DNA from 2 places in the Lutispora sp. genome. Region 2 is predicted to be linked to the other one. Evidence: riboswitches for the same ligand, from Rfam matches in the RefSeq annotation. Region 2 holds a riboswitch; the other holds the start of a gene.
What was found. A riboswitch is a leader RNA that binds a small molecule or an ion and turns the genes downstream of it on or off. The one in region 2 is predicted to bind thiamine pyrophosphate.
Positions count from the first base shown of each region.

Region 1 (12,155 bases), on a different contig from region 2:
TGTCGGCTTGGATTCCTGCTCCGCCGCTGCAGTCTGATCCTGCTATAGTCAATACTTTTTTCATAATTTCATCTCCCAATCTTCAAAAGAATTAAGATATATGTCTGCCATAGACTTTATTTCTTCCTTATCCTCCTCGGAGCTTTTATCATACATTGCTGCTACAAAAAAGCCTGCCGATTTGGCGCTTTTTATTGCATGAAGTGAATCTTCAAATACTATAGTTTCGTATTTGGAAGTATTAAGCATCTCCAAAGCTTTAAGAAAAAACTGAGGATTATCTTTTCCTATTCCTGCTTCGGAGCATGTAAGGATGAATTTAAAATATTTCGCTATATTCAGCCTTTCCATCGCATCTATTGCAAGATTATATTCGGTGGCGGTGGCTATGCACATTTTTACATTATTATTGTAAAGCTTATCGAGAAAAGGAATGACAGAAGGTTTTAAAGGCACTTTGAATCTGTACTGATTTTCAATCAGTCCGATAATCTCTTTTTTAATTTCATCTTCACTACCTCTTATAAAGTATACTTCTTTAAAATAGCTAATAGATTGTTCAAGACTTAATGTTTTAAGTACTTCGTTTATATTCCTTGGAGGAGCAATACCTTTTTGCCTTAGATATTCTGCTCCTAAGTCATCCCAGAAATACATTGAGTCCAGCAAAGTGCCGTCCAGATCAAAAATAGCTCCTTTAATTTTCATGGCTTACCAACCTGGATGAAATCTGATGCAATTTCTTTACTGCTTCAGTAATATTATCTTGAGCAAATATAGCCGAAACTACTGCAATACCTGATATTCCGCTTCCTGCAAGTTTCATGGCATTATTCTCATTAATGCCGCCAATAGCTACTACAGGTATGGATACCGCTTCACAGATATCTTTGAGCATTTCAAAGGACACTGCTTCCGCATCAAGCTTGGTTGGAGTAGGAAATATGGTGCCAACACCTATGTAATCAGCACCATTTTGCTCTGCATGAATAGCTTGTTCTACCGTTTGGGCTGATACACCCAGGATTTTATCGTGGCCTATCATTTTTCTTACATCTTTTGCATCCATATCTTCTTGACCAACATGGACTCCATCAGCTCCGCAGGCTATGGCAACTTTTACATTATCATTGATTACAAAAGGTACTTTGTATTTATCAGTTATTTTCTTTATTTCTATTGCTATATGAAGAAAAGAATTATAGTCAAGGTCTTTTTCCCTCAGCTGCAAAAATGTTATTCCTGCTTTGAGGGCTTCTTCAACAGCATCGCTAAGAGAGCGATTCTTAAGCCATGAACGTTCTGTAACGGCATATAGTAGCATGGAGGATTTATCTAATTTCAATTTTCATGCCTCCTTCTAAGGTTTTAGCATCTAGCTTGCTTATTGCATCAATGAGATAGGTTCGGTAGGAAGATGTACCTGCATCATTTTTTACTACTTTGTCATAAGCTAATTCTCCACATAGCCCCATAACACAAACTGCAGCTGCAGCAGCGTCCAAATGGTTGTCTGGATTTGCGGCACAATATGCGGCTATTATTGCTGTGAGCATACATCCGGTACCACTTACCTTTGACATCATATGATGTCCGTTTCTTATAAGATAAGCCTTATTTGAATTTGCTACAATATCAATAGCACCGGTAATAACAATTATAGCTTTAGTTCTTGCACTTAATTCTTTGGCAAAAGACACTGTTTCATCCAGATTTTTCTCTGTTACTGCATCGCTTATATCGGCATCCACACCCTTTGTGGTTCCCCTTCCTTTAGAAACGGTTTTTATTTCGGAAATGTTGCCGCGTATAACAGAGAATTTAACTTCTTCTAAAAGCTTAAAGGTTGTATCTGTGCGTAGCTTTGATGCACCTGCACCAACTGGATCAAGGACTACAGGGTGAGAAAGCTCATTTGCTTTTTTGCCTGTCTTAAGCATTGTTGTAATTGTTCTTTCATTTAAGGTTCCAATATTGATGACAAGAGCATTGCATAAAGAGGTAATTTCTACCGCATCTTTTTCATCGTCGGCCATAATGGGAGAACCACCACAGGCTAATAGTGTGTTTGCCACATCATTTACTGTGACATAATTTGTGATGCAGTGGACTAAAGGTGTTTTCTCATGAACATTTTTCAGGATACCTTCAAACATATAAAAACCTCCATACATAAAATTTTAATTGGTAAATAATTTGATAATTTTTAGATACGAAAAATGGGAAGTGCCTAATAGGTACTTCCCATAAATTGTCATCCCAGTAATTTCCCTACGTTGGCATTATCCAAATCAGGTAATAAGGGTCGAAGCTGTATTCGCTTCCTCTCAGCCTGCACACAAGCTCCCCTGAGTATTTAGTTTTGCCTAAATACTAACATAATATATATTTGATTGTCAACGATATTAAAAAAAGCCAGTCATAACTCTTATTAGTCCTGACTGGCTTTGCACTTATTGCAGAATCAACATAAACATTCCGGATACCATCCAATTATACTGTAGGGGATAATAAATACTACTATGCCGGTAGCATAGGGAGCTATTTCATATTGCTGATAATAAATGGCCATACCTTCGGGAGTAAGGTAATAACTATTTGGATTGAAATTCTCAACAATCAGCTTTCTGTAATCATCAAAATATGGAGGTGTATCTGATTTCATATTTTCATCTGCCTGTCTAATAATTTCTTTTATAAGCAGCTCCTTGTAATTTGTTTCGGGTTTGAAGTAGCAATAAAGTGGAATATGTGTACCAGTGCATAATTCCCAGGTATCAGAACTTCTTATGGTATTGCCATGGGCACCGCCTGTATACTCATATTTGTCAACATAAAGACTTAAGTAACCATTTTCGTTATAAGTAATTGTATATTCCATGTAAGCTTCAAATCCGTGGAATGGAAAATCATTGGCCAGGGAATTCTTGTAGGTTTCAACGGCAAGATCATATAATTTGTTGGAAGCATACATATAATAGTCACAAATTTGTATGTTTATCTGTTGATTTATGATTGTTTCAGAAATCTGGTTATCTGGTATATTAATGACTGGGTATATGATAGTTAAGGTGAGCACATCAGTATTATCATATTTGAATGTATGTTTATATCTATTCATAGAAATATTGGCTTTGCACTTATCAAAATTCATATAAATCCCTCCATATATAATACTATGAGTTGCATTTATGAAAGATGATATATTTTCTTCCCTAAAATATATTTACGGTTTGTTAGATTCCTTTCTTATTGGTATTATATATGTATGGATATATCACGAAGGACTGAGTACTTATGAAGAAATTAGTCATTGGAATATTAGCCCATGTAGATGCTGGGAAGACAACTTTATCAGAGAGTTTGCTTTATTTAACAGGTAAAATTCGAAAATTGGGACGGGTGGACAAAAAAGACACCTATTTAGATAATTATGAGTTGGAAAGGGCAAGGGGAATAACTATTTTTTCCAAACAAGCCGTATTTGAAGTTGATGGTACACAAATAACTTTATTGGATACCCCAGGCCATGTAGATTTTTCAACAGAAATGGAGAGAACCCTCCAGGTCCTTGATTACGCTATTTTAGTAATAAGCGGAATGGATGGAATACAGGGTCATACCATGACCTTGTGGCGTTTGCTTTCCATATATAAGATTCCAGTATTTTTATTTATTAATAAAATGGACCAAGATGGAGCAGATAAAGCTAAAATAATAAGTGAGCTAAAGAAACAATTGGATGACGGTTGTATTGAATTTGGACAATATGATGAAGAAGACTTCTACGACCAATTGGCTATGTGTGATGAGTCCCTTATGGAAGCCTACCTGGAGACAGGACATATCCAAGTTTCACAAATTAAGGCTGCTGTCAAAGCTCGTAAAGTATTCCCATGCTTTTTCGGTTCAGCTTTAAAGCTGGAGGGAGTTGAAGAGTTCATCCAGGGGGTTGTAAAATATTCGGAAATACCTTCATACCCATCAGAGTTTGGTGCCAGAGTATTTAAAATAGGCAGGGATGAACAAGGAAACCGGCTTACCTATATGAAAATTACTGGCGGAATGCTTAGGACAAGGGATGTTTTAAGCAATGGAGTTTGGGAAGAAAAAGTAACCCAGATTAGAGTCTATTCAGGACAGAAATTTGAGGCTGTCAATGAGGTTGAGGCAGGATCTGTATGTGCGGTAACAGGACTAAGCCAGACAAAACCTGGTCAAGGTTTGGGGATAGAGAAAGCTTCAAATATGCCTGTTTTGGAACCTGTATTATCCTATCAGATTATACTTCCTGAGGGCTGTGACCCAAGAGTAATGATACCAAAGCTGCGCCTTTTGGAAGAGGAAGATCCGGAGCTCCATATTGTATGGGATGAGCAGCTTCAAGAGATTCAGGTGCAGATCATGGGTGAGGTGCAAACAGAGGTTTTACAAAGTCTTATAAAAAGTCGATTTGATATTGATGTATCCTTTGACTCAGGTAAGATTGTTTATAAAGAGACTATTGCAAATACAGTTGAAGGAGTAGGTCACTTCGAACCTTTGCGGCATTATGCCGAGGTTCACCTGTTGATGGAGCCTGATGAGAGAGGAAGCGGACTTCAGTTTGATGTTCAGTGCAGCGAAGATGTGCTAGGTAAGAATTGGCAAAGACTAATTCTATCCCATCTTGAAGAAAAGGTTCATAAAGGGGTTCTCACAGGGTCGGTTATTACAGATATGAAAATCACATTAGTTTCAGGCAAAGCTCACAATAAACATACACAGGGTGGTGATTTCAGAGAGGCTACCTATAGGGCAGTGCGCCAAGGTTTAATGGAAGCAGAATCTATATTGTTGGAACCCTATTATGGTTTTAAGCTTCAGGTGCCTGAAAAAATGGTAGGAAGGGCTATATCAGACGTTGATAAGATGCACGGAACATGTCAGATTTCACATATTGACGATGAGATGGCAGTTATTACTGGTACAGCTCCTGTTGCTACCATGAGAAACTACCAAAAAGAAGTGATGGCTTATACAAAAGGACAAGGCAGGCTCTTCTGCTATCTCAAGGGGTATGAGCCTTGTCATAATACGGAAGAGGTCATAGAAATGATAGGATATGACCCTGCAAGAGATGTGGAAAACCCAATAGATTCTGTTTTTTGCGCAAATGGCACCAGTTTTTTAGTTAGTTGGGATGAAGTAAAAGATTATATGCATATTGAAAGCTGCTTTCAAAGCTATAACAGCTTATTGGAAGAAACGGCTCAAAGCCAGGCTTCCTATAAGGAGGAGAAGTGGATTGGTCCAGAGGAAATTGACAAAATCCTCAATAGAACCTATAACGCAAATCAAGGGAAAAAATCTGTTTGGCAAAAGCAGAGGTCAGTTTCCCACAATTATTATAAATCCTCTGATTATAAACAGGAGTGTATAGAAAAAAAAGAAGAATACCTTCTTGTAGATGGCTATAATATCATATTTGCCTGGCCTGAGCTAAAAGAGCTTGCTGAAAGCACCATGGATGGTGCCAAAATGAAATTGCTTGATTTTCTAAGTAACTATCAGAGTATTAGAAAATGTAGGGTTATTGTGGTGTTTGACGCTTACCGGGTACAGGGACATGTTGAGGAAGTAATCGATTATGGCAATATACGTGTGGTATACACTAGAGAGGCTCAAACCGCTGATCAATATATAGAAAAGTTCGCCCATGACAATCAGAAAAAGTATAATATAACCGTTGCAACCTCAGATGGTTTGCAGCAGATTATTATAAGAGGTGCAGGATGCTCCTTGCTATCCGCTCGAGAGTTAAAAATTGAAATTGAAAGGGCTAATGAAAGAGCTATTCAGGAGTATAAAGAAAAACAAGGATTGGATTTTAATTATCTGAAGGATACATTATCTCCTGAAACTAAGGATCAAATAGATAATTTTTTTAAAAAGTAACACATAAGTAGTTATAACTCTTATGTGTTACTTTAGTTTATACCAATAATTGCTTGATTTCAAGAAATTATGCATGATATACTTAATATGGAATTAGAGTAAAATGCTATTATACCTGAATATAATAATCAAGTGCATCAGCTCTGGGGGAGAAGCTTAGAGGGAAAATGATGCATAGTAATAAAGGAGTGGAGAAAAATGAAAAAGATTCTAGTTTTGCTGGTTTTAACGTCTTTTATGATTCTAGGTGTTGTAAGCGCCGATTCAGGAAGTCTATGGTCCAAATATGTCAACATTGATAATAACTTTTCCTTCCATTACCCCAGCGGCTGGAGTGTTAGTACCAATAATTCAATAGTGGAAGCAAAAAATTCAACCACGGATGAACAATTATTGATGGTAATGATTCCTTTTGATCCATATAAGAGTCCACAGGATTTGGCCAGCGGATTTATTGACATGCTTAAGGAAGGAAACCCCAATGTCCGTGCATTTAATTGGAAAAGCCAACCTGAGACTGCGAGCATTCAAGTAATGTTTCATCTGTCTGATAATATCAATGGCAAAGAATACTCCGGTCTTGGAATGGTTATCAAGTCAGCTCAGGAAGCTTTATGGTTTTCTTACTTTGCTCCCACATCTGATTATTACCAGGTTCGCGGTTTGAATATACTTGAAGGGTTTATAAACTCTCTATCAACGGGTTCTGCTTCAAAAGACCCAAATATTGACTACAGTATCAAGATAGCCGAGAAAATTGAAAATAACTCAAAGGCGTTTATGTTTGTCCTTGAGTTTGCTCTTGGAGCTCCCTTTACACAAAGTCAGGAAAATGTGATTCTTGACGAGCTTAAGGACGGTTGGCGTTATAGGTCGGAAGAGGAACTTCAACAATATGACCTATACCCGATTATTATGGAAAGTATTTTGAAATTGGGGCAAAAAGATCTGGAAAAGCTCCGATCTGATATGGAAAAGTCTATCAGAGAATGGCTTGTTGAGACGGATCAGTCTGATCGGGCCGTGAAGATAATCAACGGTCAATTAGAAAGCCGAGGTAAAGTAGTAATTGATGGAAACCCTCCACTGACAGAAATGTCCCTGACCGCATATAGTGAGATGATCGCCTATTCAAGAATGCTTCAGCAAAATCCTCTGGCAAAGCCAGAGCAAATATCTCAAGAATCTGTAAATGAAATTAAACAACAAGTAATAGAAGTTTGGGAATCCTTTTCCACTACCGACAAAGAGGACATAGCAACATCCCCGGGGTTATGGATTTGTCTGAGAGCGATTCTTCAGAACGGTTCAGAGGAGGAACAGGATAAGGTTCGAGTTAATCTAAAGGAGCTGGGGGCTGTCACCAGTAACATAGATAATAATAGTACTGATTCGAAAACTAATAGCACTGGCGGTTCAGAGAGTAAAAAACCAATGGATATGAGTGCTCATTGGTGTCTGATGCAAATGAGGGAGATAACTTTCAATACCTATATGTGGAGCCACGGATATAATTATCTTCCAGCAACAGGAAGGATGTGGTAATGAAAAAGCATGTATTTCAGCAAATTTGAAATACATGCTTTTTTAATTTGACAGGGGAAAAAGGTGATTTTTGTAAGGGATACTTATAATGAACTATAACTATTATTGAATGAAGCGGCGCAAAAACACATATATGGAGAGCAATATTTCTATAGGCTTTTGATAATATCTATGAATTAACTTTATACTATTGGAAACTATAGAAGATATATACGAAGATTTTTAAATACAAATTTTAACAGTGAAAAGGTGATGTAAATGAGCGATACAATGGGTACCATTTCTTTTGAAAAAATGTTGGAAGTGTGTCTTGAGGATTATTATACAAAGAAGAAAATCTATGAAATCGAAGAGAAATACTTCTTCAGACAAAAGAATAAAGGCATGGAAATGGTTTTTAACAATGAATATTTGAGTACGCCAATAGGCCCAGCCGCTGGACCCCATACCCAACTAGCACAGAATATTTTGGCCGCATATTTAACAGGTTCTAGGTTTTTTGAGCTTAAAACCGTCCAGGTTATAGATGGAAAGGAAATGCAGGAAATGGTAATTAAGCCGTGCATTGAGGCAAGAAATGTAGGCTATAATGTTGAATGGTCAACCGAATTAACTGTAGAAGATGCTAAAGCTGAATATATAAAGGCATCAGTACTGCTGCAGGTATTTGCCAAAGAGCTGGGCATATCCGACAGTAAAGACTTTATGTTTAATATCAGCGTAGGCTATGATTTAAAAGGAATAAAATCAAAAAAAATATCGGATTTTATTGATGACATAAAAGATGCAAAAAACACCGAAGCTTTTAAAGAATGTATTGATGTGCTCAAGAAGAATATAGGAAAGTTTAAAAATTTTAAAAATGATGATATAGATAAAATTACTTCTAATATATCCAATATGGTTACCGTATCAACAATGCACGGCAGCAAGCCTGAAGAAACATTGGATATTGGTACTTACCTCATTGCTGAGAAGAAACTGAATACATTTATTAAACTAAACCCTACTTTGTTGGGGTATGAAAATGTCCGAAGTATTTTGGATAATCTGGGTTATGAGGATGTAGTAATTAGAAAGGAAGACTTTGACAACGATTTGAAATTTGACAATGCTGTCCAGCTTATAACAGAATTGATGAAGATGGGAAAAGAAAATGGAGTGTCTGTAGGAATTAAATTAACCAACACTTTGCCTGTATGCAATTCAAGGAATATATTGCCGGGGGAAAGCATGTACTTGTCAGGAAAACCATTGTATCCTATTGCACTGGGAGTGGCAGAAAAGTTTGCAGAGAGGTTTAATGGCGATATTCATATCTCCATGTCAGGGGGAATTGATAAAAACAACATAGCGAGTGTGCTAAAAACAGGAGTTGCCCCTGTTACATTTTCAACTATACTTCTTAAACCCAGAGGTTTTATAAATACAAAAGATATAATGGCGAGAATAAAAGATGAGGAATTCTCCTTTGGCAGTTTGGATGTAGAGGCTTTGAAGGAGCTAGCATTGGTTTCAAAAAATGATGCAGCATATAAAAATAAAGGGGATAATAAAATACTCTCTGATACGTTGCCAACCTATGATTGTTTTGAGAAGAATTGTGGTATCTGTGTGGATGTATGCCCCAACAGAGCTAATATAAAGCTATTTGATGAGACCTTTGGTTCCGCGTACCAAATTGTCCATATTGAAAACAGATGTTATGAATGTGGCAACTGCCATACTTTCTGTACAAGAGGCGGATATCCATATTTTAAGAAGGTCACATTATTTCCGACTGCGGAAGAATTTCGTAATTCCAAGAATGCAGGTATTCTCAGAATTGGGGATAACAAATTCCAGATAAGGGACGAGACAGGGAAGGAATATGTTTATGATTATAATCCAGGTGAAGGGCAAGAAGGGAAAAGAGAAATCGAAAGAATGGTTATTACCTTAATGAGAGATTTTCCTTATCTAATGGATTATGGCAATGTGTGATATTGTGCAAATAGGAATAAGGAGTATATTGTAACATAAATTATGTTAATTAGGAGATGCCAAGAACATAATCTTGTTATAAAATAATAGCTGATTATACCTTTTGATAACTTTTGTATTATAATCAGATTTTTTAAATATGTTTAAATATTCCTCTTCACATCTGATATATCTTCCTTTATCAAGTTTAGACATACACCAGTTTTGGAACCTTGCTTTTTCAAAAAAGCAGGGTTCTACTACTATTATGCTTCCCTCTGGCTTTAATACTTTACGAAATTCCTTAAGATAACCGAATAATGATTCTGAAGGGATATGGTGAAGTACCGATAAAATCAGAACATGATCTATGGAATTTGGCGGCAATGGAAGTATATGGTCTTCAATTGCCATAAATTTGTGACTTGGATATAGCTTTTTAGCATACTCTATTCTTTTACTATCACAGTCAATTCCAACATAAGTTGATGGTTTAAACAAATATGAACTGGAACCAATACCGCATCCAAAATCAAGGACTTTTTTACCTTTAAAGTTTATGCAATCATTAAACATGGCATTATAAAACATATTTGAGAACCATTTAGGTCGTACAAGAATATGATAAAATTCTGGGGATAATTCCATAGGATTAACCTCCGTTAAAGATATAGTACAAAAATAGGATGCTACAAAAACTTGTAGATTATTATTAGATTTTTATGAGTAGGTTGATTTTTAATGATAGTATAATAAATTGCAGGAACAATCTTTGGTGTTTGAATTGTTCAAAGTTTTTGTAAAATCAAACTTGTTACACTACTTAGTATTGACACTCAAATATTATTAAATTATAATTATTTTGTAGGAATATGAAGGATAGCATTATTAATCAGTATTTTTACTATTAAACTGCTTTGTTTATGTGATAGAGGTATTCCCTGTATCGGAATAAACAAAACCCAGTAAGAGGCCATGAAACAAGGGCTTTTTGCTGGGTTTTATGTTGTCAAGTATAAGCAGGGTGATAAATAAAAATTGAAAAGTATGAGCATGCAAAAAAAATGTGAGGTGAAATAGAATGAAAATTACTGATATTCGTTTAGGGATGATTTCTGTTCCACTTATTGTTCCGTTTAAAACAGCGTTGCGTTCGGTAAACAGTGTAGAAGATGTTGTCATTGAAATTCACACAGATACGGGACATGTTGGATATGGTGAGGCTCCTCCTACGGGAGCAATAACCGGTGATACTACAGGTGCTATAATAGGCGCAATAAATGACCATATCAAAAAGGTTCTTATAGGGCGAGATGTAGACGATTTTGAAAATATTATAAAGGCTATGAATGGAAGCATTGTTAAAAATACCAGTGCAAAAGCAGCTGCAGATATGGCCCTTTGGGATCTTTATGGTCAGCTATACAATATCCCAGTATATAAAATGCTAGGTGGAAGCAGAAAGAGTATAGAAACCGACATAACTATCAGTGTTAATTCACCTGAGGAGATGGCCCGTGATGCTGTAAGCGCTATTAAGCGCGGTTATAACTGCTTGAAAGTCAAAGTTGGAAGTAATCCTGAACTGGATGTTGCAAGACTGTCTGCTGTTCGTGAAGTTGCACCGGATGTTCTCATTCGTATAGATGCGAATCAAGCCTGGTCACCAAAGCAGGCTGTTCGTATTTTGAATCAAATGCAGGAGAAGGGTTTAGACATTGAATTTGTTGAACAGCCTGTAAAGGGTCATGATTTCGAAGGCCTTAAATATGTAACTCAGAATTCATATGTGCCAGTAATGGCTGATGAAAGTGTATTTTCACCGCTGGATGCTCTAAAAATCATGCAGATGAGAGCTGCAGATCTCATCAACATAAAGCTTATGAAATGTGGAGGCATTACCAATGCACTACAAATCGCTTCAGCTGCTGAGATTTACGGAATAGAATGCATGATTGGCTGCATGCTGGAGGCAAAGATAAGCGTTAATGCAGCAGTACATTTGGCTTGTGCAAAGCAGATAATCACAAAGGTTGATCTTGATGGTCCTGTTCTTTGCAGTGAAGATCCAATCATTGGTGGTGCAGTGTTTAACGAAAAGGATATCACAGTAAGCGATGAGCCTGGACTAGGAATAAAGGGTATCGAAAAAATCAGATATATCTAAAGCGCAACTATATATCAACATTCACTTGAGCCACCGTTTTGGAATAGTAGAAACGGTGGCTTAATTCCAATATGTATTCGACCAGTATTGAATTATGTCTTGTTCAACAAGTCTAGAAAGTATGTTAGTATATGTATTGAGAGGGAAATAATTCTAAGGAGGCCACTAGCATGTATATAAATGATAATTTTAAATACCTTAGTATTGGTCTTTCAGATGATATATTAAGGCGTAAACTCTATGGAGATTTTGAAGGTGCTATTCGTTTATTGGATATGAAGCTGGAAGCGGAGAATATTCCTGAGTCATTCAAAAACTGCCTCAAAGTACAGCGCGAGATCATGCTTCGTCTACCGGATGATTATCCTCTGACAAAGGAAGAAGCCCTAGACATTATATATAAGCATATTCCAGACTTTACCGAAGAGGAATTTGCAAAACTTGAAGATGAAGGAAGAATAGGCTGGATATATATAAAGGGTGAACCTCATTACTTCAACCGATTTTTTGAAACATTATGCAAAACAGATGCCACCTTTGCGAA
Region 1 is NZ_JAWLCK010000031.1:1,055-13,209, forward strand. Features, by position in the region: gene thiD (bifunctional hydroxymethylpyrimidine kinase/phosphomethylpyrimidine kinase) at 1-64, opposite strand, end outside; gene ACESM9_RS06760 (HAD family hydrolase) at 61-708, opposite strand; gene thiE (thiamine phosphate synthase) at 698-1,345, opposite strand; gene thiM (hydroxyethylthiazole kinase) at 1,332-2,156, opposite strand; TPP riboswitch at 2,252-2,360, opposite strand; gene ACESM9_RS06775 (DUF3298 and DUF4163 domain-containing protein) at 2,465-3,154, opposite strand; gene ACESM9_RS06780 (NYN domain-containing protein) at 3,298-5,937, shown strand; gene ACESM9_RS06785 (hypothetical protein) at 6,136-7,482, shown strand; gene ACESM9_RS06790 (hypothetical protein) at 7,741-9,465, shown strand; gene ACESM9_RS06795 (class I SAM-dependent methyltransferase) at 9,511-10,092, opposite strand; gene ACESM9_RS06800 (dipeptide epimerase) at 10,526-11,611, shown strand; gene ACESM9_RS06805 (transglutaminase-like domain-containing protein) at 11,782-12,155, shown strand, end outside.
Region 1: linked by a shared signal. The riboswitch ahead of thiM (hydroxyethylthiazole kinase) and the one ahead of thiT (energy-coupled thiamine transporter ThiT) in region 2 are both predicted to bind thiamine pyrophosphate.

Region 2 (12,155 bases):
TAGTATTTTTCAACGATGCCTGCCTTTTCTTTTTTATCCACTATTTCCAAAACACCTATTCTCTCTAACTCCTTAACATGATAATGCACCTTGGAAGGAACTTCTCCAAGTCTGTCTGCAAGCTGCTTAACAGTTAAAGGTTCTTCGTCCAATGCAAAAAGTATCTTCATCCTGAAAGGATCAGTAAATACCTTTATTTCTTCCAATGAAGTAAGAACTTTTTCCTTTTCCATAAACTCCTCCAAAAATAATTTAATAATATATTTGTTTTTATCGTTAAAATTTATTTTATTATATAATTTAATTTTATTATATGCCTACAGATAATTTTGTCAACAAAAAAGGCTTGTAATAATTACAAGCCTTTCAATGCATCATCTATCAGTTTTGAGAATTCCTCTGTGGAGCGTGCTCCTGCTATTATTTCCCCTACCATCTCTCCTTTGCTGTTGACTATCAATGTGGTAGGAACATACATTATCTGATCCAAGAAACCTTCTATTAAACTCTCAGTAGTTATTATGTTCTTATACTTGCCACCTGTTTGTTCCAATATCTTTTTAGCAGCATCAACTTCATTATCTGCCAGTATGGCTAAGACTCTAACACCTTTATCGGAATACTTTTTATCTATTTCCTGCAACGCAGGAATTTCTGTTATACAGGATGGTCAGGTTGTAGTCCATACATTTACAACTGTCAGCTTATTATCAGCAAAAAAATCGTTTGTAATCTCGTTGCCATCAAAATCCTGGGATGAAAAATCAGGTATCCTGTATGCTACATCTTCCGAAGAAGTGCTTTCATCAGGGTTTTCTTTCTCATCGCTGCCAGGACTTTCTTGGGGTTCCGGCTTTGAAGTCTCCACATCCTCTTTAGCCGGTTCTATGGTTTCTTGGAGCTTTTCTTCTTGTTGTGGTTCTTCTACAGGTGTTTTATTTCCGCATGCTGAGATGCTAATGACTATTATCAGCACCACAGCTAGCATCCAGAATTTTTTCATGGTTTAATCTTCCTTTCTTTTCAGAGATAAATCCAGATTTTATTGCTTTTGTAGGGCATCTGTCTACACATTTGCCGCATCTTACACACTCAGGGCTGTTGGCGTTCTCATATATTTTGATGTCTACAGGGCAGTTTTTGTTGCACACATTGCATTTTGTACATTTGGTCCCATCAACACTCATCCTGTAGAAGCTTACAGAGTTAAATAATGAATATATGGCACCTAAAGGACATACTGCTCTGCAAAAGGGTCTTGATATTAATATTGAAAATATTATTGTTACTGTCAGGAGCATAAGCTTCCAGTAATACATGATGCCTATAGCACCTCGTAGAGCGGCATTCTTGATTGTAAGGGGTATGCCTGCCTCCAGAGTGCCTGCGGGGCATATGTACTTGCAAAAATAGGGCAAGCCTATTCCTACTTCATTGGTAAAAAATGCAGGTAAAAGCAAAACAAAAACTACCAGGAAAAAGTATTTAACCTTATTTAGTATTTTGGGCATTTTAAACTTTTTGGAAGGAATCTTATACAAAAGCTCCTGGAAGAATCCAAAGGGGCATAACCATCCGCATACCAGCCTTCCTCCAATTGTGCCTACAAGCATCAAAAAACCTATTACATATAGTGATACTTGATGCTTCAACCCTGCTGCCACAGACTGTAGTGAACCTATGGGGCAGGAAGTATAGGCACCGGGGCAGGAATAGCAATTAAGGCCTGGAAAACAAACTGATTTCAACTTCCCCCTATATATAGTTCCTTTTGCAAAGCCTTCCATATAGCCATTGCCAATAATGGTGGATGCCAATTGGGCAATCCTCCTCTTTATCCTAGCCAATTCCTATACACTCCAAACAGATATTTATTGCTTTCTGCAGCACTTCCTTTACTTCCCCTCTGTAAACTCCCATCGCAATTAATACAAAAGACATGAGCAATAATATATATTTTGTCTTTTCTTTCATAATGTTAACCTCCGAACTAAACAATAATAAATATTATTAACATTATACCAAATATATTCGGAATGCCAATGATTTTTAAGGAGTATAAATAAGGGCTGAAGCCTTTAACCCACGGACTTCAACCCTTTAGCCCAATTTGACTAAATTTTATCCCACTTGTTTTTTATGCTATGGCGTTTCTTCTAAGCTTCTCTATAGCAGCTTTAAACTGGGGTATCAATGCTATAACCAAGCAGATTGCTGTTTCGACCCCAATCAGCAAGAAATTTACAGTAAATGAATACCATATGGGGTTCATGCCCTCCGGTGCATACATTCCAAAGAATACAAAGCCGGAAATGAAATGTGCAAAGAATCTCCCAAAACCTCCTATTACAACACTGACAGGCAGATGTTTTCTGTTCAGTCCTGCAAGGCCCATGGCAGCAAAGGCAATAGGATAATCAAGGAGAACCTGTGCCCAATGCACCACATAGGGGTCTTGAATAAACTGAAGAAATCCATAGGCTATACCTGCAACAATACCAGCCCGTGCCCCAAATATATAAGCAAATATGAACATGGGCAGCATACTTCCAGGGGTTATAGAACCTCCCTGAGGCCAATGATAAATCCTTATATAAGATAATACAAAGGACATTGCTATACAAAGGCCGCCATATACAAGAATTTTTGTATTAGTTTTTTTGTTTCTAGCTGAGTAAGCCAAAAGCAGTGAAACTCCAAGAAGAGCCACTAGTATGAGAATAGTGGTCCCTTTCAGCTCTTTAAACTCCTCAAACATTTGAGTCAGATAACTCATAAAAATACCTCCTTTTTGATATGTCCTCGGAGGAGACGATTAAATACAAAAAACCGCAACGAGCGTTGCGGCTATGATAAATCATTTAACCGAAACCGCTTCCCTTCGTTAGGATTAACTACACAGGTTCCAAGGGTCAGTGACTTAAGCCACCCTCTCAGCACAAGCTCCCCTAGCGGACATTATCTATTAAATTCAAGTATAATATACTACTTATTTATATGAGTGTCAAGGAGGTTGGGAAATTATTCCTTATGTATTTTATATCCCCATATTCTATTCCTTCTATCTCAAACAGTTTTCTCTGCACATCAAGCCCTGCAGAATAATTGGATATCCTTCTTCCCATTCTGATAACCCTATGGCATGGCACTATTATTGGGATAGGATTTGCCTTGTTTGCTGTTCCTACAGCACGGCTATATTGTTTTCCTCCCAAAGCTTCTGCAACCTGGGCATAGGTACGAAGCTCACCGTAGGGTATTTTCAATAACTCGCCCCATACCTTCTTCTGAAACTCGCTACCCTGCAAGTCCAGCTTAACGGTAAATGTTCTGCGTTTGCCTTCAAAATACTCTTCAAGTTCCTTTTTAGCTTGCCTTATATGCTCATCTTCTCTTTCTTCACATTCGCATACTGGTTTTTTATCTTCTCTCAAGTTTAAAGCCATTATGCCCTTCCCAGATGATTGCAAATATATTCTCCCTACAGGAGAATCCATATAGGATATGTACATAATCAAAACCTCCTAATGCAGAAATGCCGGCATCATCATGATGCCGGCAACTTATCTGATTGATACTATAGAGATTTTATCACATCAAGATTAGTTTTTCCAGTCTTAGGTTCCAGAGCTTTGTTTAGCTTCTGGACTCTTCCTTCGCTGTTGGTATATGTGCCTTCTGTTTCCGCAAAGCTGTTCAATGGAAGGACCACATCAGCTAATTTTGCTGTTTCAGTGAGGAACATATCACATACTGCAAGGAAGCCTGTTTCTTTAAGGGATTTTTCAGCTTCTACATTTTCAATTCCTATTGGATCTTCACCATATATCAATACTGCCTTATCCTTCAAGCTGCATTCATCTGCTTTGAAAGCTTTAACGCCTTCATTGATCAAGCCTAAGCTGTTAGGCTTATTCTGCATCAGCAGTATGTTCTGTGCACCTAGACCTGAAGCTTTCGCAAGTTCTGCAGCAGCCTTGGCTTCAGCATAGCCTGCAGCACCGCCGATTATGATCAATGGGTTGGCTTCAACCTTAAGCTTGCCATCCAGTGTTGCAGCCACTTCAGCTAATTTCTCGTCTTTAACTGCTTTTGTCAAGGCTTCAGTATACTCTCTAACCTTATTATCATCTACTCTAACAACCATCTTAGCAAATTTGTCAAGCTTAGATGATGCTTGGCTTACCATTACCAGTACAGCACCCTTTTCAGATGCTGCTTTAACCTTAAGTGCCGCTACAGGGTTTTCTTCCTTTATATCAAAGCCTAGGCATAGGATTAGATCAGCATTATCTATATCTTCATAGGTAGCATTCTTGTAATCCTTGCCGAAAACCTCCTGTAAGCCATAAGCCGCATCCTTCAACTCAAAGCTATATGCTTCTTTGAAGCGTTTCATCAATTCCGCTGCTTCTTCATTGGTAGCTTTCTCAGATACAATGGCTACTGCTGTTTCTGCTTTCATATTCTCTGCCACTATCTTTAAAGCTTCTTCCCAAGTGCTTTCTACCAGCTTATCATCTTTCCTTACCATTGGTTTTAAGAGCCTGTCAGGTGAATTGATAAAGCTGTTTTGGAATCTTCCCTTTTCGCACAAGTTTCCGTTGTTTACTCCCAATCCTGCTTCTGAAGTAGCCCTTACGAATACATCTCCCGCTGTATTAAGTTTCAATGTGCAGCCAGTACCGCAGTGGTTGCATATAGTTTCTGTAGTTTTCTCTGCAAAAGGTCCTGGTTTTGGAAGCTCAACCTTCTCTGTCAAAGCTCCTACAGGGCATGTAGATACGCACTGACCGCAGGACTCGCATCTGCTGTCTTCACCAAAGGGTTTGCCAAAGGAAGGTTCAATTGTAGTATTATATCCTCTTGAAATAAAGCCCAAAGCTCCTGCTCCCTGTACTTCAAGGCATATTCTTACACATCTTCCGCACATTATACATTTATTTTTGTCTCTGCTGATGAATGGATGGCTTTCATCTATAGGATGCTTTGTGATTGCTCCTGCCAATCTGTCCTGTTTAGCTCCATATATTGTAGCGAATTCTCTCAGTTTGCATTCATTAACATCCTTGCATCCACAAGACAAGCATCTCTGTGCTTCTGCCTTCGCCTGCTCTTCAGTAAAGCCCAGCTCAACTTCTTTGAAATTGTGCTTTCTTTCTTCCTTATTGAGCATTGGCATTTTCATTTTTTCTTTCTTTTCATATTGCTCGAATTCTTTTTTATCCATATCTTCAAGCTTTTCTGCTTTCACATGGTTATACAACTCAGGAAGCTTCTCGATAATCTTCTTGCCTCTTAGATATTGATCCATGGAATAAGCAGCTCTTCTTCCTGCAGCTATTGCTTTGATAGCAGTCTGAGGACCTGTTACCACATCTCCGCCAGCAAATACACCTTCAATATTTGTAGTTAATAAATCCTCATCAACAACTAATCTATTTCTGTTTACTTCAAGCTTGAAGTTTTCATTTATAAAGCTCAAGTCCTGAGTCTGTCCTATAGCCCCTATTACATAATCTGCAGGCATCTGGAATTCTGAGCCAGGTATTTCTATAGGTCTTCTTCTGCCTGATGCATCCGGCTCTCCCAGTTCCATCCTTATGAACTCAATATATATTGGTTTTCCTGCTTCGCTAACAATTTTCTTAGGAGCAATCAGGAATTCAAATTCCACTCCTTCATATTCAGCTTCTTCTATTTCCATTTCATGGGCAGGCATTTCCTTCTTAGTTCTTCTGTAAGCAATTGTAACCTTTTCTGCTCCAAGCCTTAAGGCAGTTCTTGAAGCATCTATGGCAGTATTACCGCCACCAATAACCACTACATGCTTGCCTGATAGATCAATATTGTGGCCTAAGCCTACTCTGCCCAAAAAGTCCACACCGGAGTATACTCCCATAGGACATGCTTCTCCCTCGCAACCTATAGGCTGCCCAACCTGTGAACCTACACCTAAGAATATGGCATCATATCCATCCTTCTTCAGGCTTTCATAGGTTACATCCACTCCAAAGGTTTTTTCATATTGTATCTCAACACCTAATTCCTTTATAGTGTCTATTTCCTTATCCAAAGTAGCCTTTGGCATTCTGTATTCTGGGATACCGTATCTCAGCATTCCGCCGCCTTTTGGCCATCTTTCGAATATGGTTACATCATGTCCTTCCTTTGCAAGATAGAAGGCACAGGAAAGCCCGGCAGGTCCTGCTCCAATAACGGCTGCTTTCTTGCCTGTTGAAGGCTTCTTGTAGGGCACATAGTGGTTTCCGCTGTTTAGATCATAATCAGCAGCAAATCTCTTAAGATAATCTATTCCTACCCTTTCATCAACCAGATTTCTTCTGCACTGGTCTTCACAAGGTCTGGTGCATACCCTTCCGCATACAACTGGTAGAGGGTTTCTTTCCTTAATTAGCTTTACCGCCTCTTGATATTGTCCGTTGGCAATGTGTGCTATATAACCTTGTACATCTATACCCGCAGGACATGTCATGCTGCAGGGAGCTGTACAATCTCCATAATGCTGAGAAAGAAGAAGTTCCAGGCACATTTTTCTGGCATCATTTACACCTTCAGTCTCAGTCCTTACTACCATTCCCTCTGTAACCTGGGTTCCGCAGGCCAGCATATTTCCTCTGGCGCCTTCTACCTCAACCCTGCAAAGCAGGCAGGAGCCGAAGGGCTTCAATCTGTCATCGTGACAAAGAGTAGGTATCAATACATCATTTTCTCTTGCCACATCCAATATAGTCTGACCAGGGTTGGCAGTAACTGCTATTCCATTTATGGTTAAGTTAATTTTTCCCATAGTTCTCTACCTCATCCCTTTACAAATTATTCAACAATTATTGCATCAAACTTGCAGGTAGCCTTGCAGGCTCCGCATTTTGTGCATATACTGCTATCGATCTTGTGGGCTTTCTTTACCTCACCAGAAATAGCTTTAACCGGACAAACCCTGCTGCAAGCAGTACAACCGATACATTTGTCTTCAAGTATTTTATATTCTATCAAGGCCTTACACTGTTTTGCAGGGCACTTTTTATCTCTTATGTGGGCTTCATATTCATGCCTGAAGTATTTAAGAGTAGTCAGAACCGGATTTGGTGCAGTTTGTCCCAAACCGCAGAGAGAATTCTTCTTTATATTTGCGCATAGCTCTTCAAGCAGCTCTATATCTCCCTCTTTGCCTTCTCCCTTTGTGATTCTTTCTAGTATCTCAAGCATTCTCTTTGTCCCTATTCGGCAATAGGTACATTTTCCGCAGGATTCTTTCTGGGTAAATGTTAGGAAGAACCTTGCTATATCAACCATACAGTTGTCCTCATCCATTACTACCATACCGCCGGAACCCATGATTGCACCTGTCTGATTTACTGAATCATAGTCTATAATTGTATCGATAAGGTCTGCAGGTATACAACCGCCGGATGGTCCACCCATTTGAACAGCCTTGAATTTCTTTCCTGATGATGTTCCTCCACCGATATCATATATGATTTCCTTTAGCTGCATTCCCATTGGAACTTCTACCAAGCCGCCCTTTGCAATTTTACCTGCTAAAGCAAATACCTTAGTGCCTTTGCTCTTCTCTGTACCATACTTTGCATATTCTGCAGCACCGTGTAGTATAATATAAGCCACATTGGCATAGGTTTCAACATTGTTGATATTTGTAGGCTTATCCCAAAGACCTTTTACTGCAGGGAATGGAGGCCTCATTCTAGGCATACCCCTCTTACCTTCAATGGAGCCTAAAAGGGCTGTTTCTTCACCGCAGACAAAGGCTCCTGCTCCTTCTTTAATCTTTATCTTAAAGCTAAAATCTGAACCTAAAATATTCTTACCCAATAATCCTCTTTCTTCCGCATCTCTGATGGCTATTTTCAGCCTCTGAATAGCCAGAGGATACTCAGCTCTTGCATATATATATCCTTCATCTGCTCCAATAGCATAGCCTGCAATCATCATACCTTCTATTAAAGAATGAGGGTCGCCTTCAAGAACGCTTCTGTCCATGAATGCTCCTGGATCTCCTTCGTCAGCATTGCAAACTATATATTTTTTGGAATCTTGAGAGGCTCTAGCAAATTTCCATTTCATACCTGTTGGGAAGCCGGCGCCTCCTCTTCCCCTTAGGCCTGAGTTAAGTACTTCCTCAATTACCTGCTCTGGTGTCATAGTCTTTATTGCTTTTTCAATGGCTTTATATGCATCCATAGCAATAGCTTCATCTATGGACTCAGGGTTAATAGCACCGCATCTTCTAAGGACTATCCTCATCTGCTTATTAAAGAAAGCATCCTCAGAAGTTTCCATATCATCTGCTTTTACAACCCATTCAATAACAGGTTTACCTTCTATAATATGTGATTCAAATATTTTATTTGCTTTTTCTGGAGTAACTTCTCCATAGATTATGCTTTTACCATCAGAATCTATAACTTCTACCAGTACCTCTTTGTAGCACATGCCCATACAGCCTGTCTCATCAAGAGTCACTGGCTTATTTGATTTTTCAATATTTGCTTTGAAAGCTTCATAGACTTTATTGCCACCTGCAGCAATACCACAGCTTCCAAGGCCTACTATAATCTTAAAATCGCCTTTTTTCATATTACTCACCCCTATTCTCATAGAATCCTCTTATAATTTTCCTTGCCTTATCAGGAGTAAGTCGCCCGTATGTTTCATCTCCTATCATCATAACCGGGGCAAGGCTGCAGCAGCCCAGGCATGCAACAGTTTCCAAAGTAAATCTACCGTCATCTGTGGTGCCGCCAATTTCAATCTTTAATTCGTCAGCCAAAGCTTCGGCCACCTTTTCTGCACCATTTACATGGCATGCAGTACCAAAACAAAGCTTTATTAGGTTCTCGCCTGTAGGCTTGAGTCTAAATTGGGAGTAGAAAGTTGCTACACCCATAACTTGTGAAGGATGCAGGCCTGTCCTATCGCAAAGCTCATCAAGAATGTCCTGTGGCAGATAACCATAAGCTTCCTGGATATTTTGCAGTATAGGGATTATATCTGCTTCTTTTCCTTCATACTTCGCCAAAATTTTATCAAACTTGTCAAAATAATGGCTGCGTTCATTACAACAGCATTTGTTGCTCATCAACAAATGCACCTCCCTTTTATAAATATTGAAACTGTATGCATAAAGTCACTTTTTGAACAATAATTATATTATATGTTATTGAAATTACAGTGTCAATTCATCCCTCTACGCAAAAAATATGGCTACAAGATTCCAATTGCATCTTTTGGACTCTCCTAGCCAATTCGGTTTCAATTGTCATAATAGCGCTATTTATCTGATAATTTATAATTCCTTAGTGAAGAAGATACTTCAAAATCATCATCAATATATTCAGATTTTACAAGACCTACACCCTTGCAATAATAAAAATTGCTGGATGCACCACTTTCCTTGTATATTTTTTTTATAATTATACAGTTTTCAAAAGTACCTGCAGGGACTGTCACAGTAGCATCAATATCTGTTATTTCACATTGATTGCCCTCGCTCTCCCACTTGGTTCCTATTTCTATAGGAGCCTTTATGATTATATCCTCCATATTCTCTTCTTCATCCAATACATTTTTTTCATCATAAACTTCTGCTTCCGAATAGGTACGAATCAGGCTTTCATCATTAATTACATAAATATTTGCTGATATAGTTCCTCCATTATCAATCATAATCTGATATTTATTGTCTTTAGAGTATACTACCTTCTGAGTATATGTTGCATACTCATTCCCTACTCCTTCATACTCCCACTGATTGCCAACTGCAAGAGGGTAGTATGTTTCAACAGTCACTTTATCTTCTTGTTCTTGTGGTTCCTCTGTACCCTGTTCCTCTACTTCTTGAGCGCATGATGCCAGTAACATAATTGTCAGCACCAATATAAAAGTATAAGAAATTATTCTTTTAAACTTCATTATTTATTCACTCCATCCATTTTATCTTTGAGTTGCTATTATTATTGTCAAACCCGATTATATATATGACGCAGAAATCCAAAATTGGTTTCAAAAAGCTCAAATTATTAAATTTTCATGATTTTTTATGTATTTTTTTGGTATAATAAAGATAAGCACAGACAAGGAGGTATGAGTATTATGAATAAGGGTATTAACAACTATGTAGTGTGGATTATAGTAATATTCTTGGAATGGTTCATATTGAGAATTGGCAATAGTGCTCATTTGTGGATTTTTGTTATCATACCTATAATTGCTGCATTTATATACACCGAGTATAACAATAAGCCTACAAAAAAAAGGAGAAACTTGAGATAACGAGGAGAGATGAAATGTCATACATAGAATTATGTGCGCCCTGCGGATTTGCTCTGGAAGCTGTACTGTCAAGGGAAATAAAAGAACTGGGTTATGAGGTCACCAGAGTAGAAGATGGCAGGGTATACTTTTTGTCAGACGAATACGGCATAGCAAGAGCAAATCTTTGGCTCCGAACTGCTGATAGGATACTTTTGAAAATGGGAGAATTCTATGCCACTTCTTTTGAGGAACTTTTTGAAAACACTAAGAGCCTGCCATGGCATGAATGGATCCCCAAAGAAGGCTCCTTTCCTGCTGCAAAGGCCTCTTCAGTGAGATCCAAGCTGTTCAGCACATCTGATATTCAGTCCATAGTAAAAAAGGCTGTGGTAGAAAGCCTTAAGAAAAAATATAAGGTTAATTGGTTTAGCGAAAGTGGCTCATCCTATCCAATACATATATTAGTTTTTAAAGACAAAGTCACATTATATCTTGATACATCTGGAACAGCCCTGCATAAAAGAGGATATAGAGAAATAGGCAGTGCAGCTCCTTTAAGAGAAACTTTGGCTGCAGCATTGGTATCCCTGACTCCTTGGAGAGAAGGCCGCCTATTGGTAGACCCTTTCTGTGGCTCTGGTACCATATTGATTGAAGCAGCTCTAAAGGGCTTGAATATAGCTCCTGGTCTTAAAAGAGATTTTATATCAGAAAAATGGTTCAGAATACCTGAAAAATTATGGAATAGGGCACGGCAAGAAGCTCAGAACAGTATAAAGTCCGGTAATGATATTTATATACAGGGCTATGATATAGATGATAAAGTCATAAAAATCGCCAGAAGCAATGCTAAAAAAGCAGGCGTGGAAGATTATATACACTTCCAGCAAAGAGATGTAAGGGATTTTTCAAGCAAGGAAAAATACGGGTTTATAGTAACAAACCCTCCTTATGGTGAAAGATTGGAAGACATAAAGACAGTGGAGCAGCTTTACAAGGATATGGGTAAGGTATTCTCAACCCTTGACACATGGTCCTTTTATATATTGACTGCCCATGACGGTTTTGAAAGATATTTCGGAAGAAAAGCAGATAAAAAAAGGAAGCTTTATAACGGTATGATGAAAACTGATTTATATCAGTACTTCGGTCCAAAGCCTCCTAAAACATATACTACTGAATAGCATGTTATGTCCAGAGATCATCCATGAGTCTCTGGACTTTTTCTTTTCTCCTGTTGGTCTCATCCAGGTCAATGAAATACTCATCCCCCTGCTGAATCAAAACATCGCCTTCCTTAGCTTCTGCAGGTATCCTATCTTTCTCTATATTCACCACCTGTCTGTTTTCGTCCTCACAAACAGCATAATTCCCTTCAAACCTATCAATAATATATTTCATAGACATGCTCCTTCTTTGAAATATCATTGGTTTACTTGAAAGCTTCTTCAAAGGTTATGGATTCTCCGTCAGAAGTAGCTATTATGGTTCCATTCTCATCTGTTCTGTATATTTTTATGCCCATTTTATTTAATAAATCCACGATTTCCCTATGGGGATGCCCATACTTGTTATCCTTACCAACACATATAACTGCATATTGAGGGTTAACCTTCATTAAAAACTCTTCAGTAGTGGACGAACTGCTTCCATGATGGCCTACTTTAAGAACGTTTGCAGATAAATCATAACCTTTTTCAATCATTTCTTTTTCTGATACATCTTCTGCATCACCGGTAAATATGAAAGAATTATTTCCATGTTCTAGCTTAATTACTATTGAATAATTATTTGTTTCCTTATAGCTGTCACTATTGGGTGCCAGTATAGTAAAACTGGCTTCTCCTAATCTAACTGTG
Region 2 is NZ_JAWLCK010000004.1:4,806-16,960, reverse strand. Features, by position in the region: gene ACESM9_RS01435 (helix-turn-helix domain-containing protein) at 1-233, opposite strand, end outside; gene ACESM9_RS01430 (TlpA family protein disulfide reductase) at 356-643, opposite strand; gene ACESM9_RS01425 (lipoprotein) at 671-1,003, opposite strand; gene ACESM9_RS01420 (4Fe-4S binding protein) at 957-1,817, opposite strand; gene ACESM9_RS01415 (CD1871A family CXXC motif-containing protein) at 1,840-1,974, opposite strand; gene thiT (energy-coupled thiamine transporter ThiT) at 2,138-2,776, opposite strand; TPP riboswitch at 2,860-2,960, opposite strand; gene ACESM9_RS01405 (methylated-DNA--[protein]-cysteine S-methyltransferase) at 2,994-3,512, opposite strand; gene ACESM9_RS01400 (NAD(P)-binding protein) at 3,578-6,811, opposite strand; gene nuoF (NADH-quinone oxidoreductase subunit NuoF) at 6,838-8,619, opposite strand; gene nuoE (NADH-quinone oxidoreductase subunit NuoE) at 8,621-9,121, opposite strand; gene ACESM9_RS01385 (hypothetical protein) at 9,313-9,954, opposite strand; gene ACESM9_RS01380 (hypothetical protein) at 10,135-10,314, shown strand; gene ACESM9_RS01375 (class I SAM-dependent RNA methyltransferase) at 10,329-11,480, shown strand; gene ACESM9_RS01370 (DUF3006 domain-containing protein) at 11,485-11,697, opposite strand; gene ACESM9_RS01365 (ComEC/Rec2 family competence protein) at 11,729-12,155, opposite strand, start outside.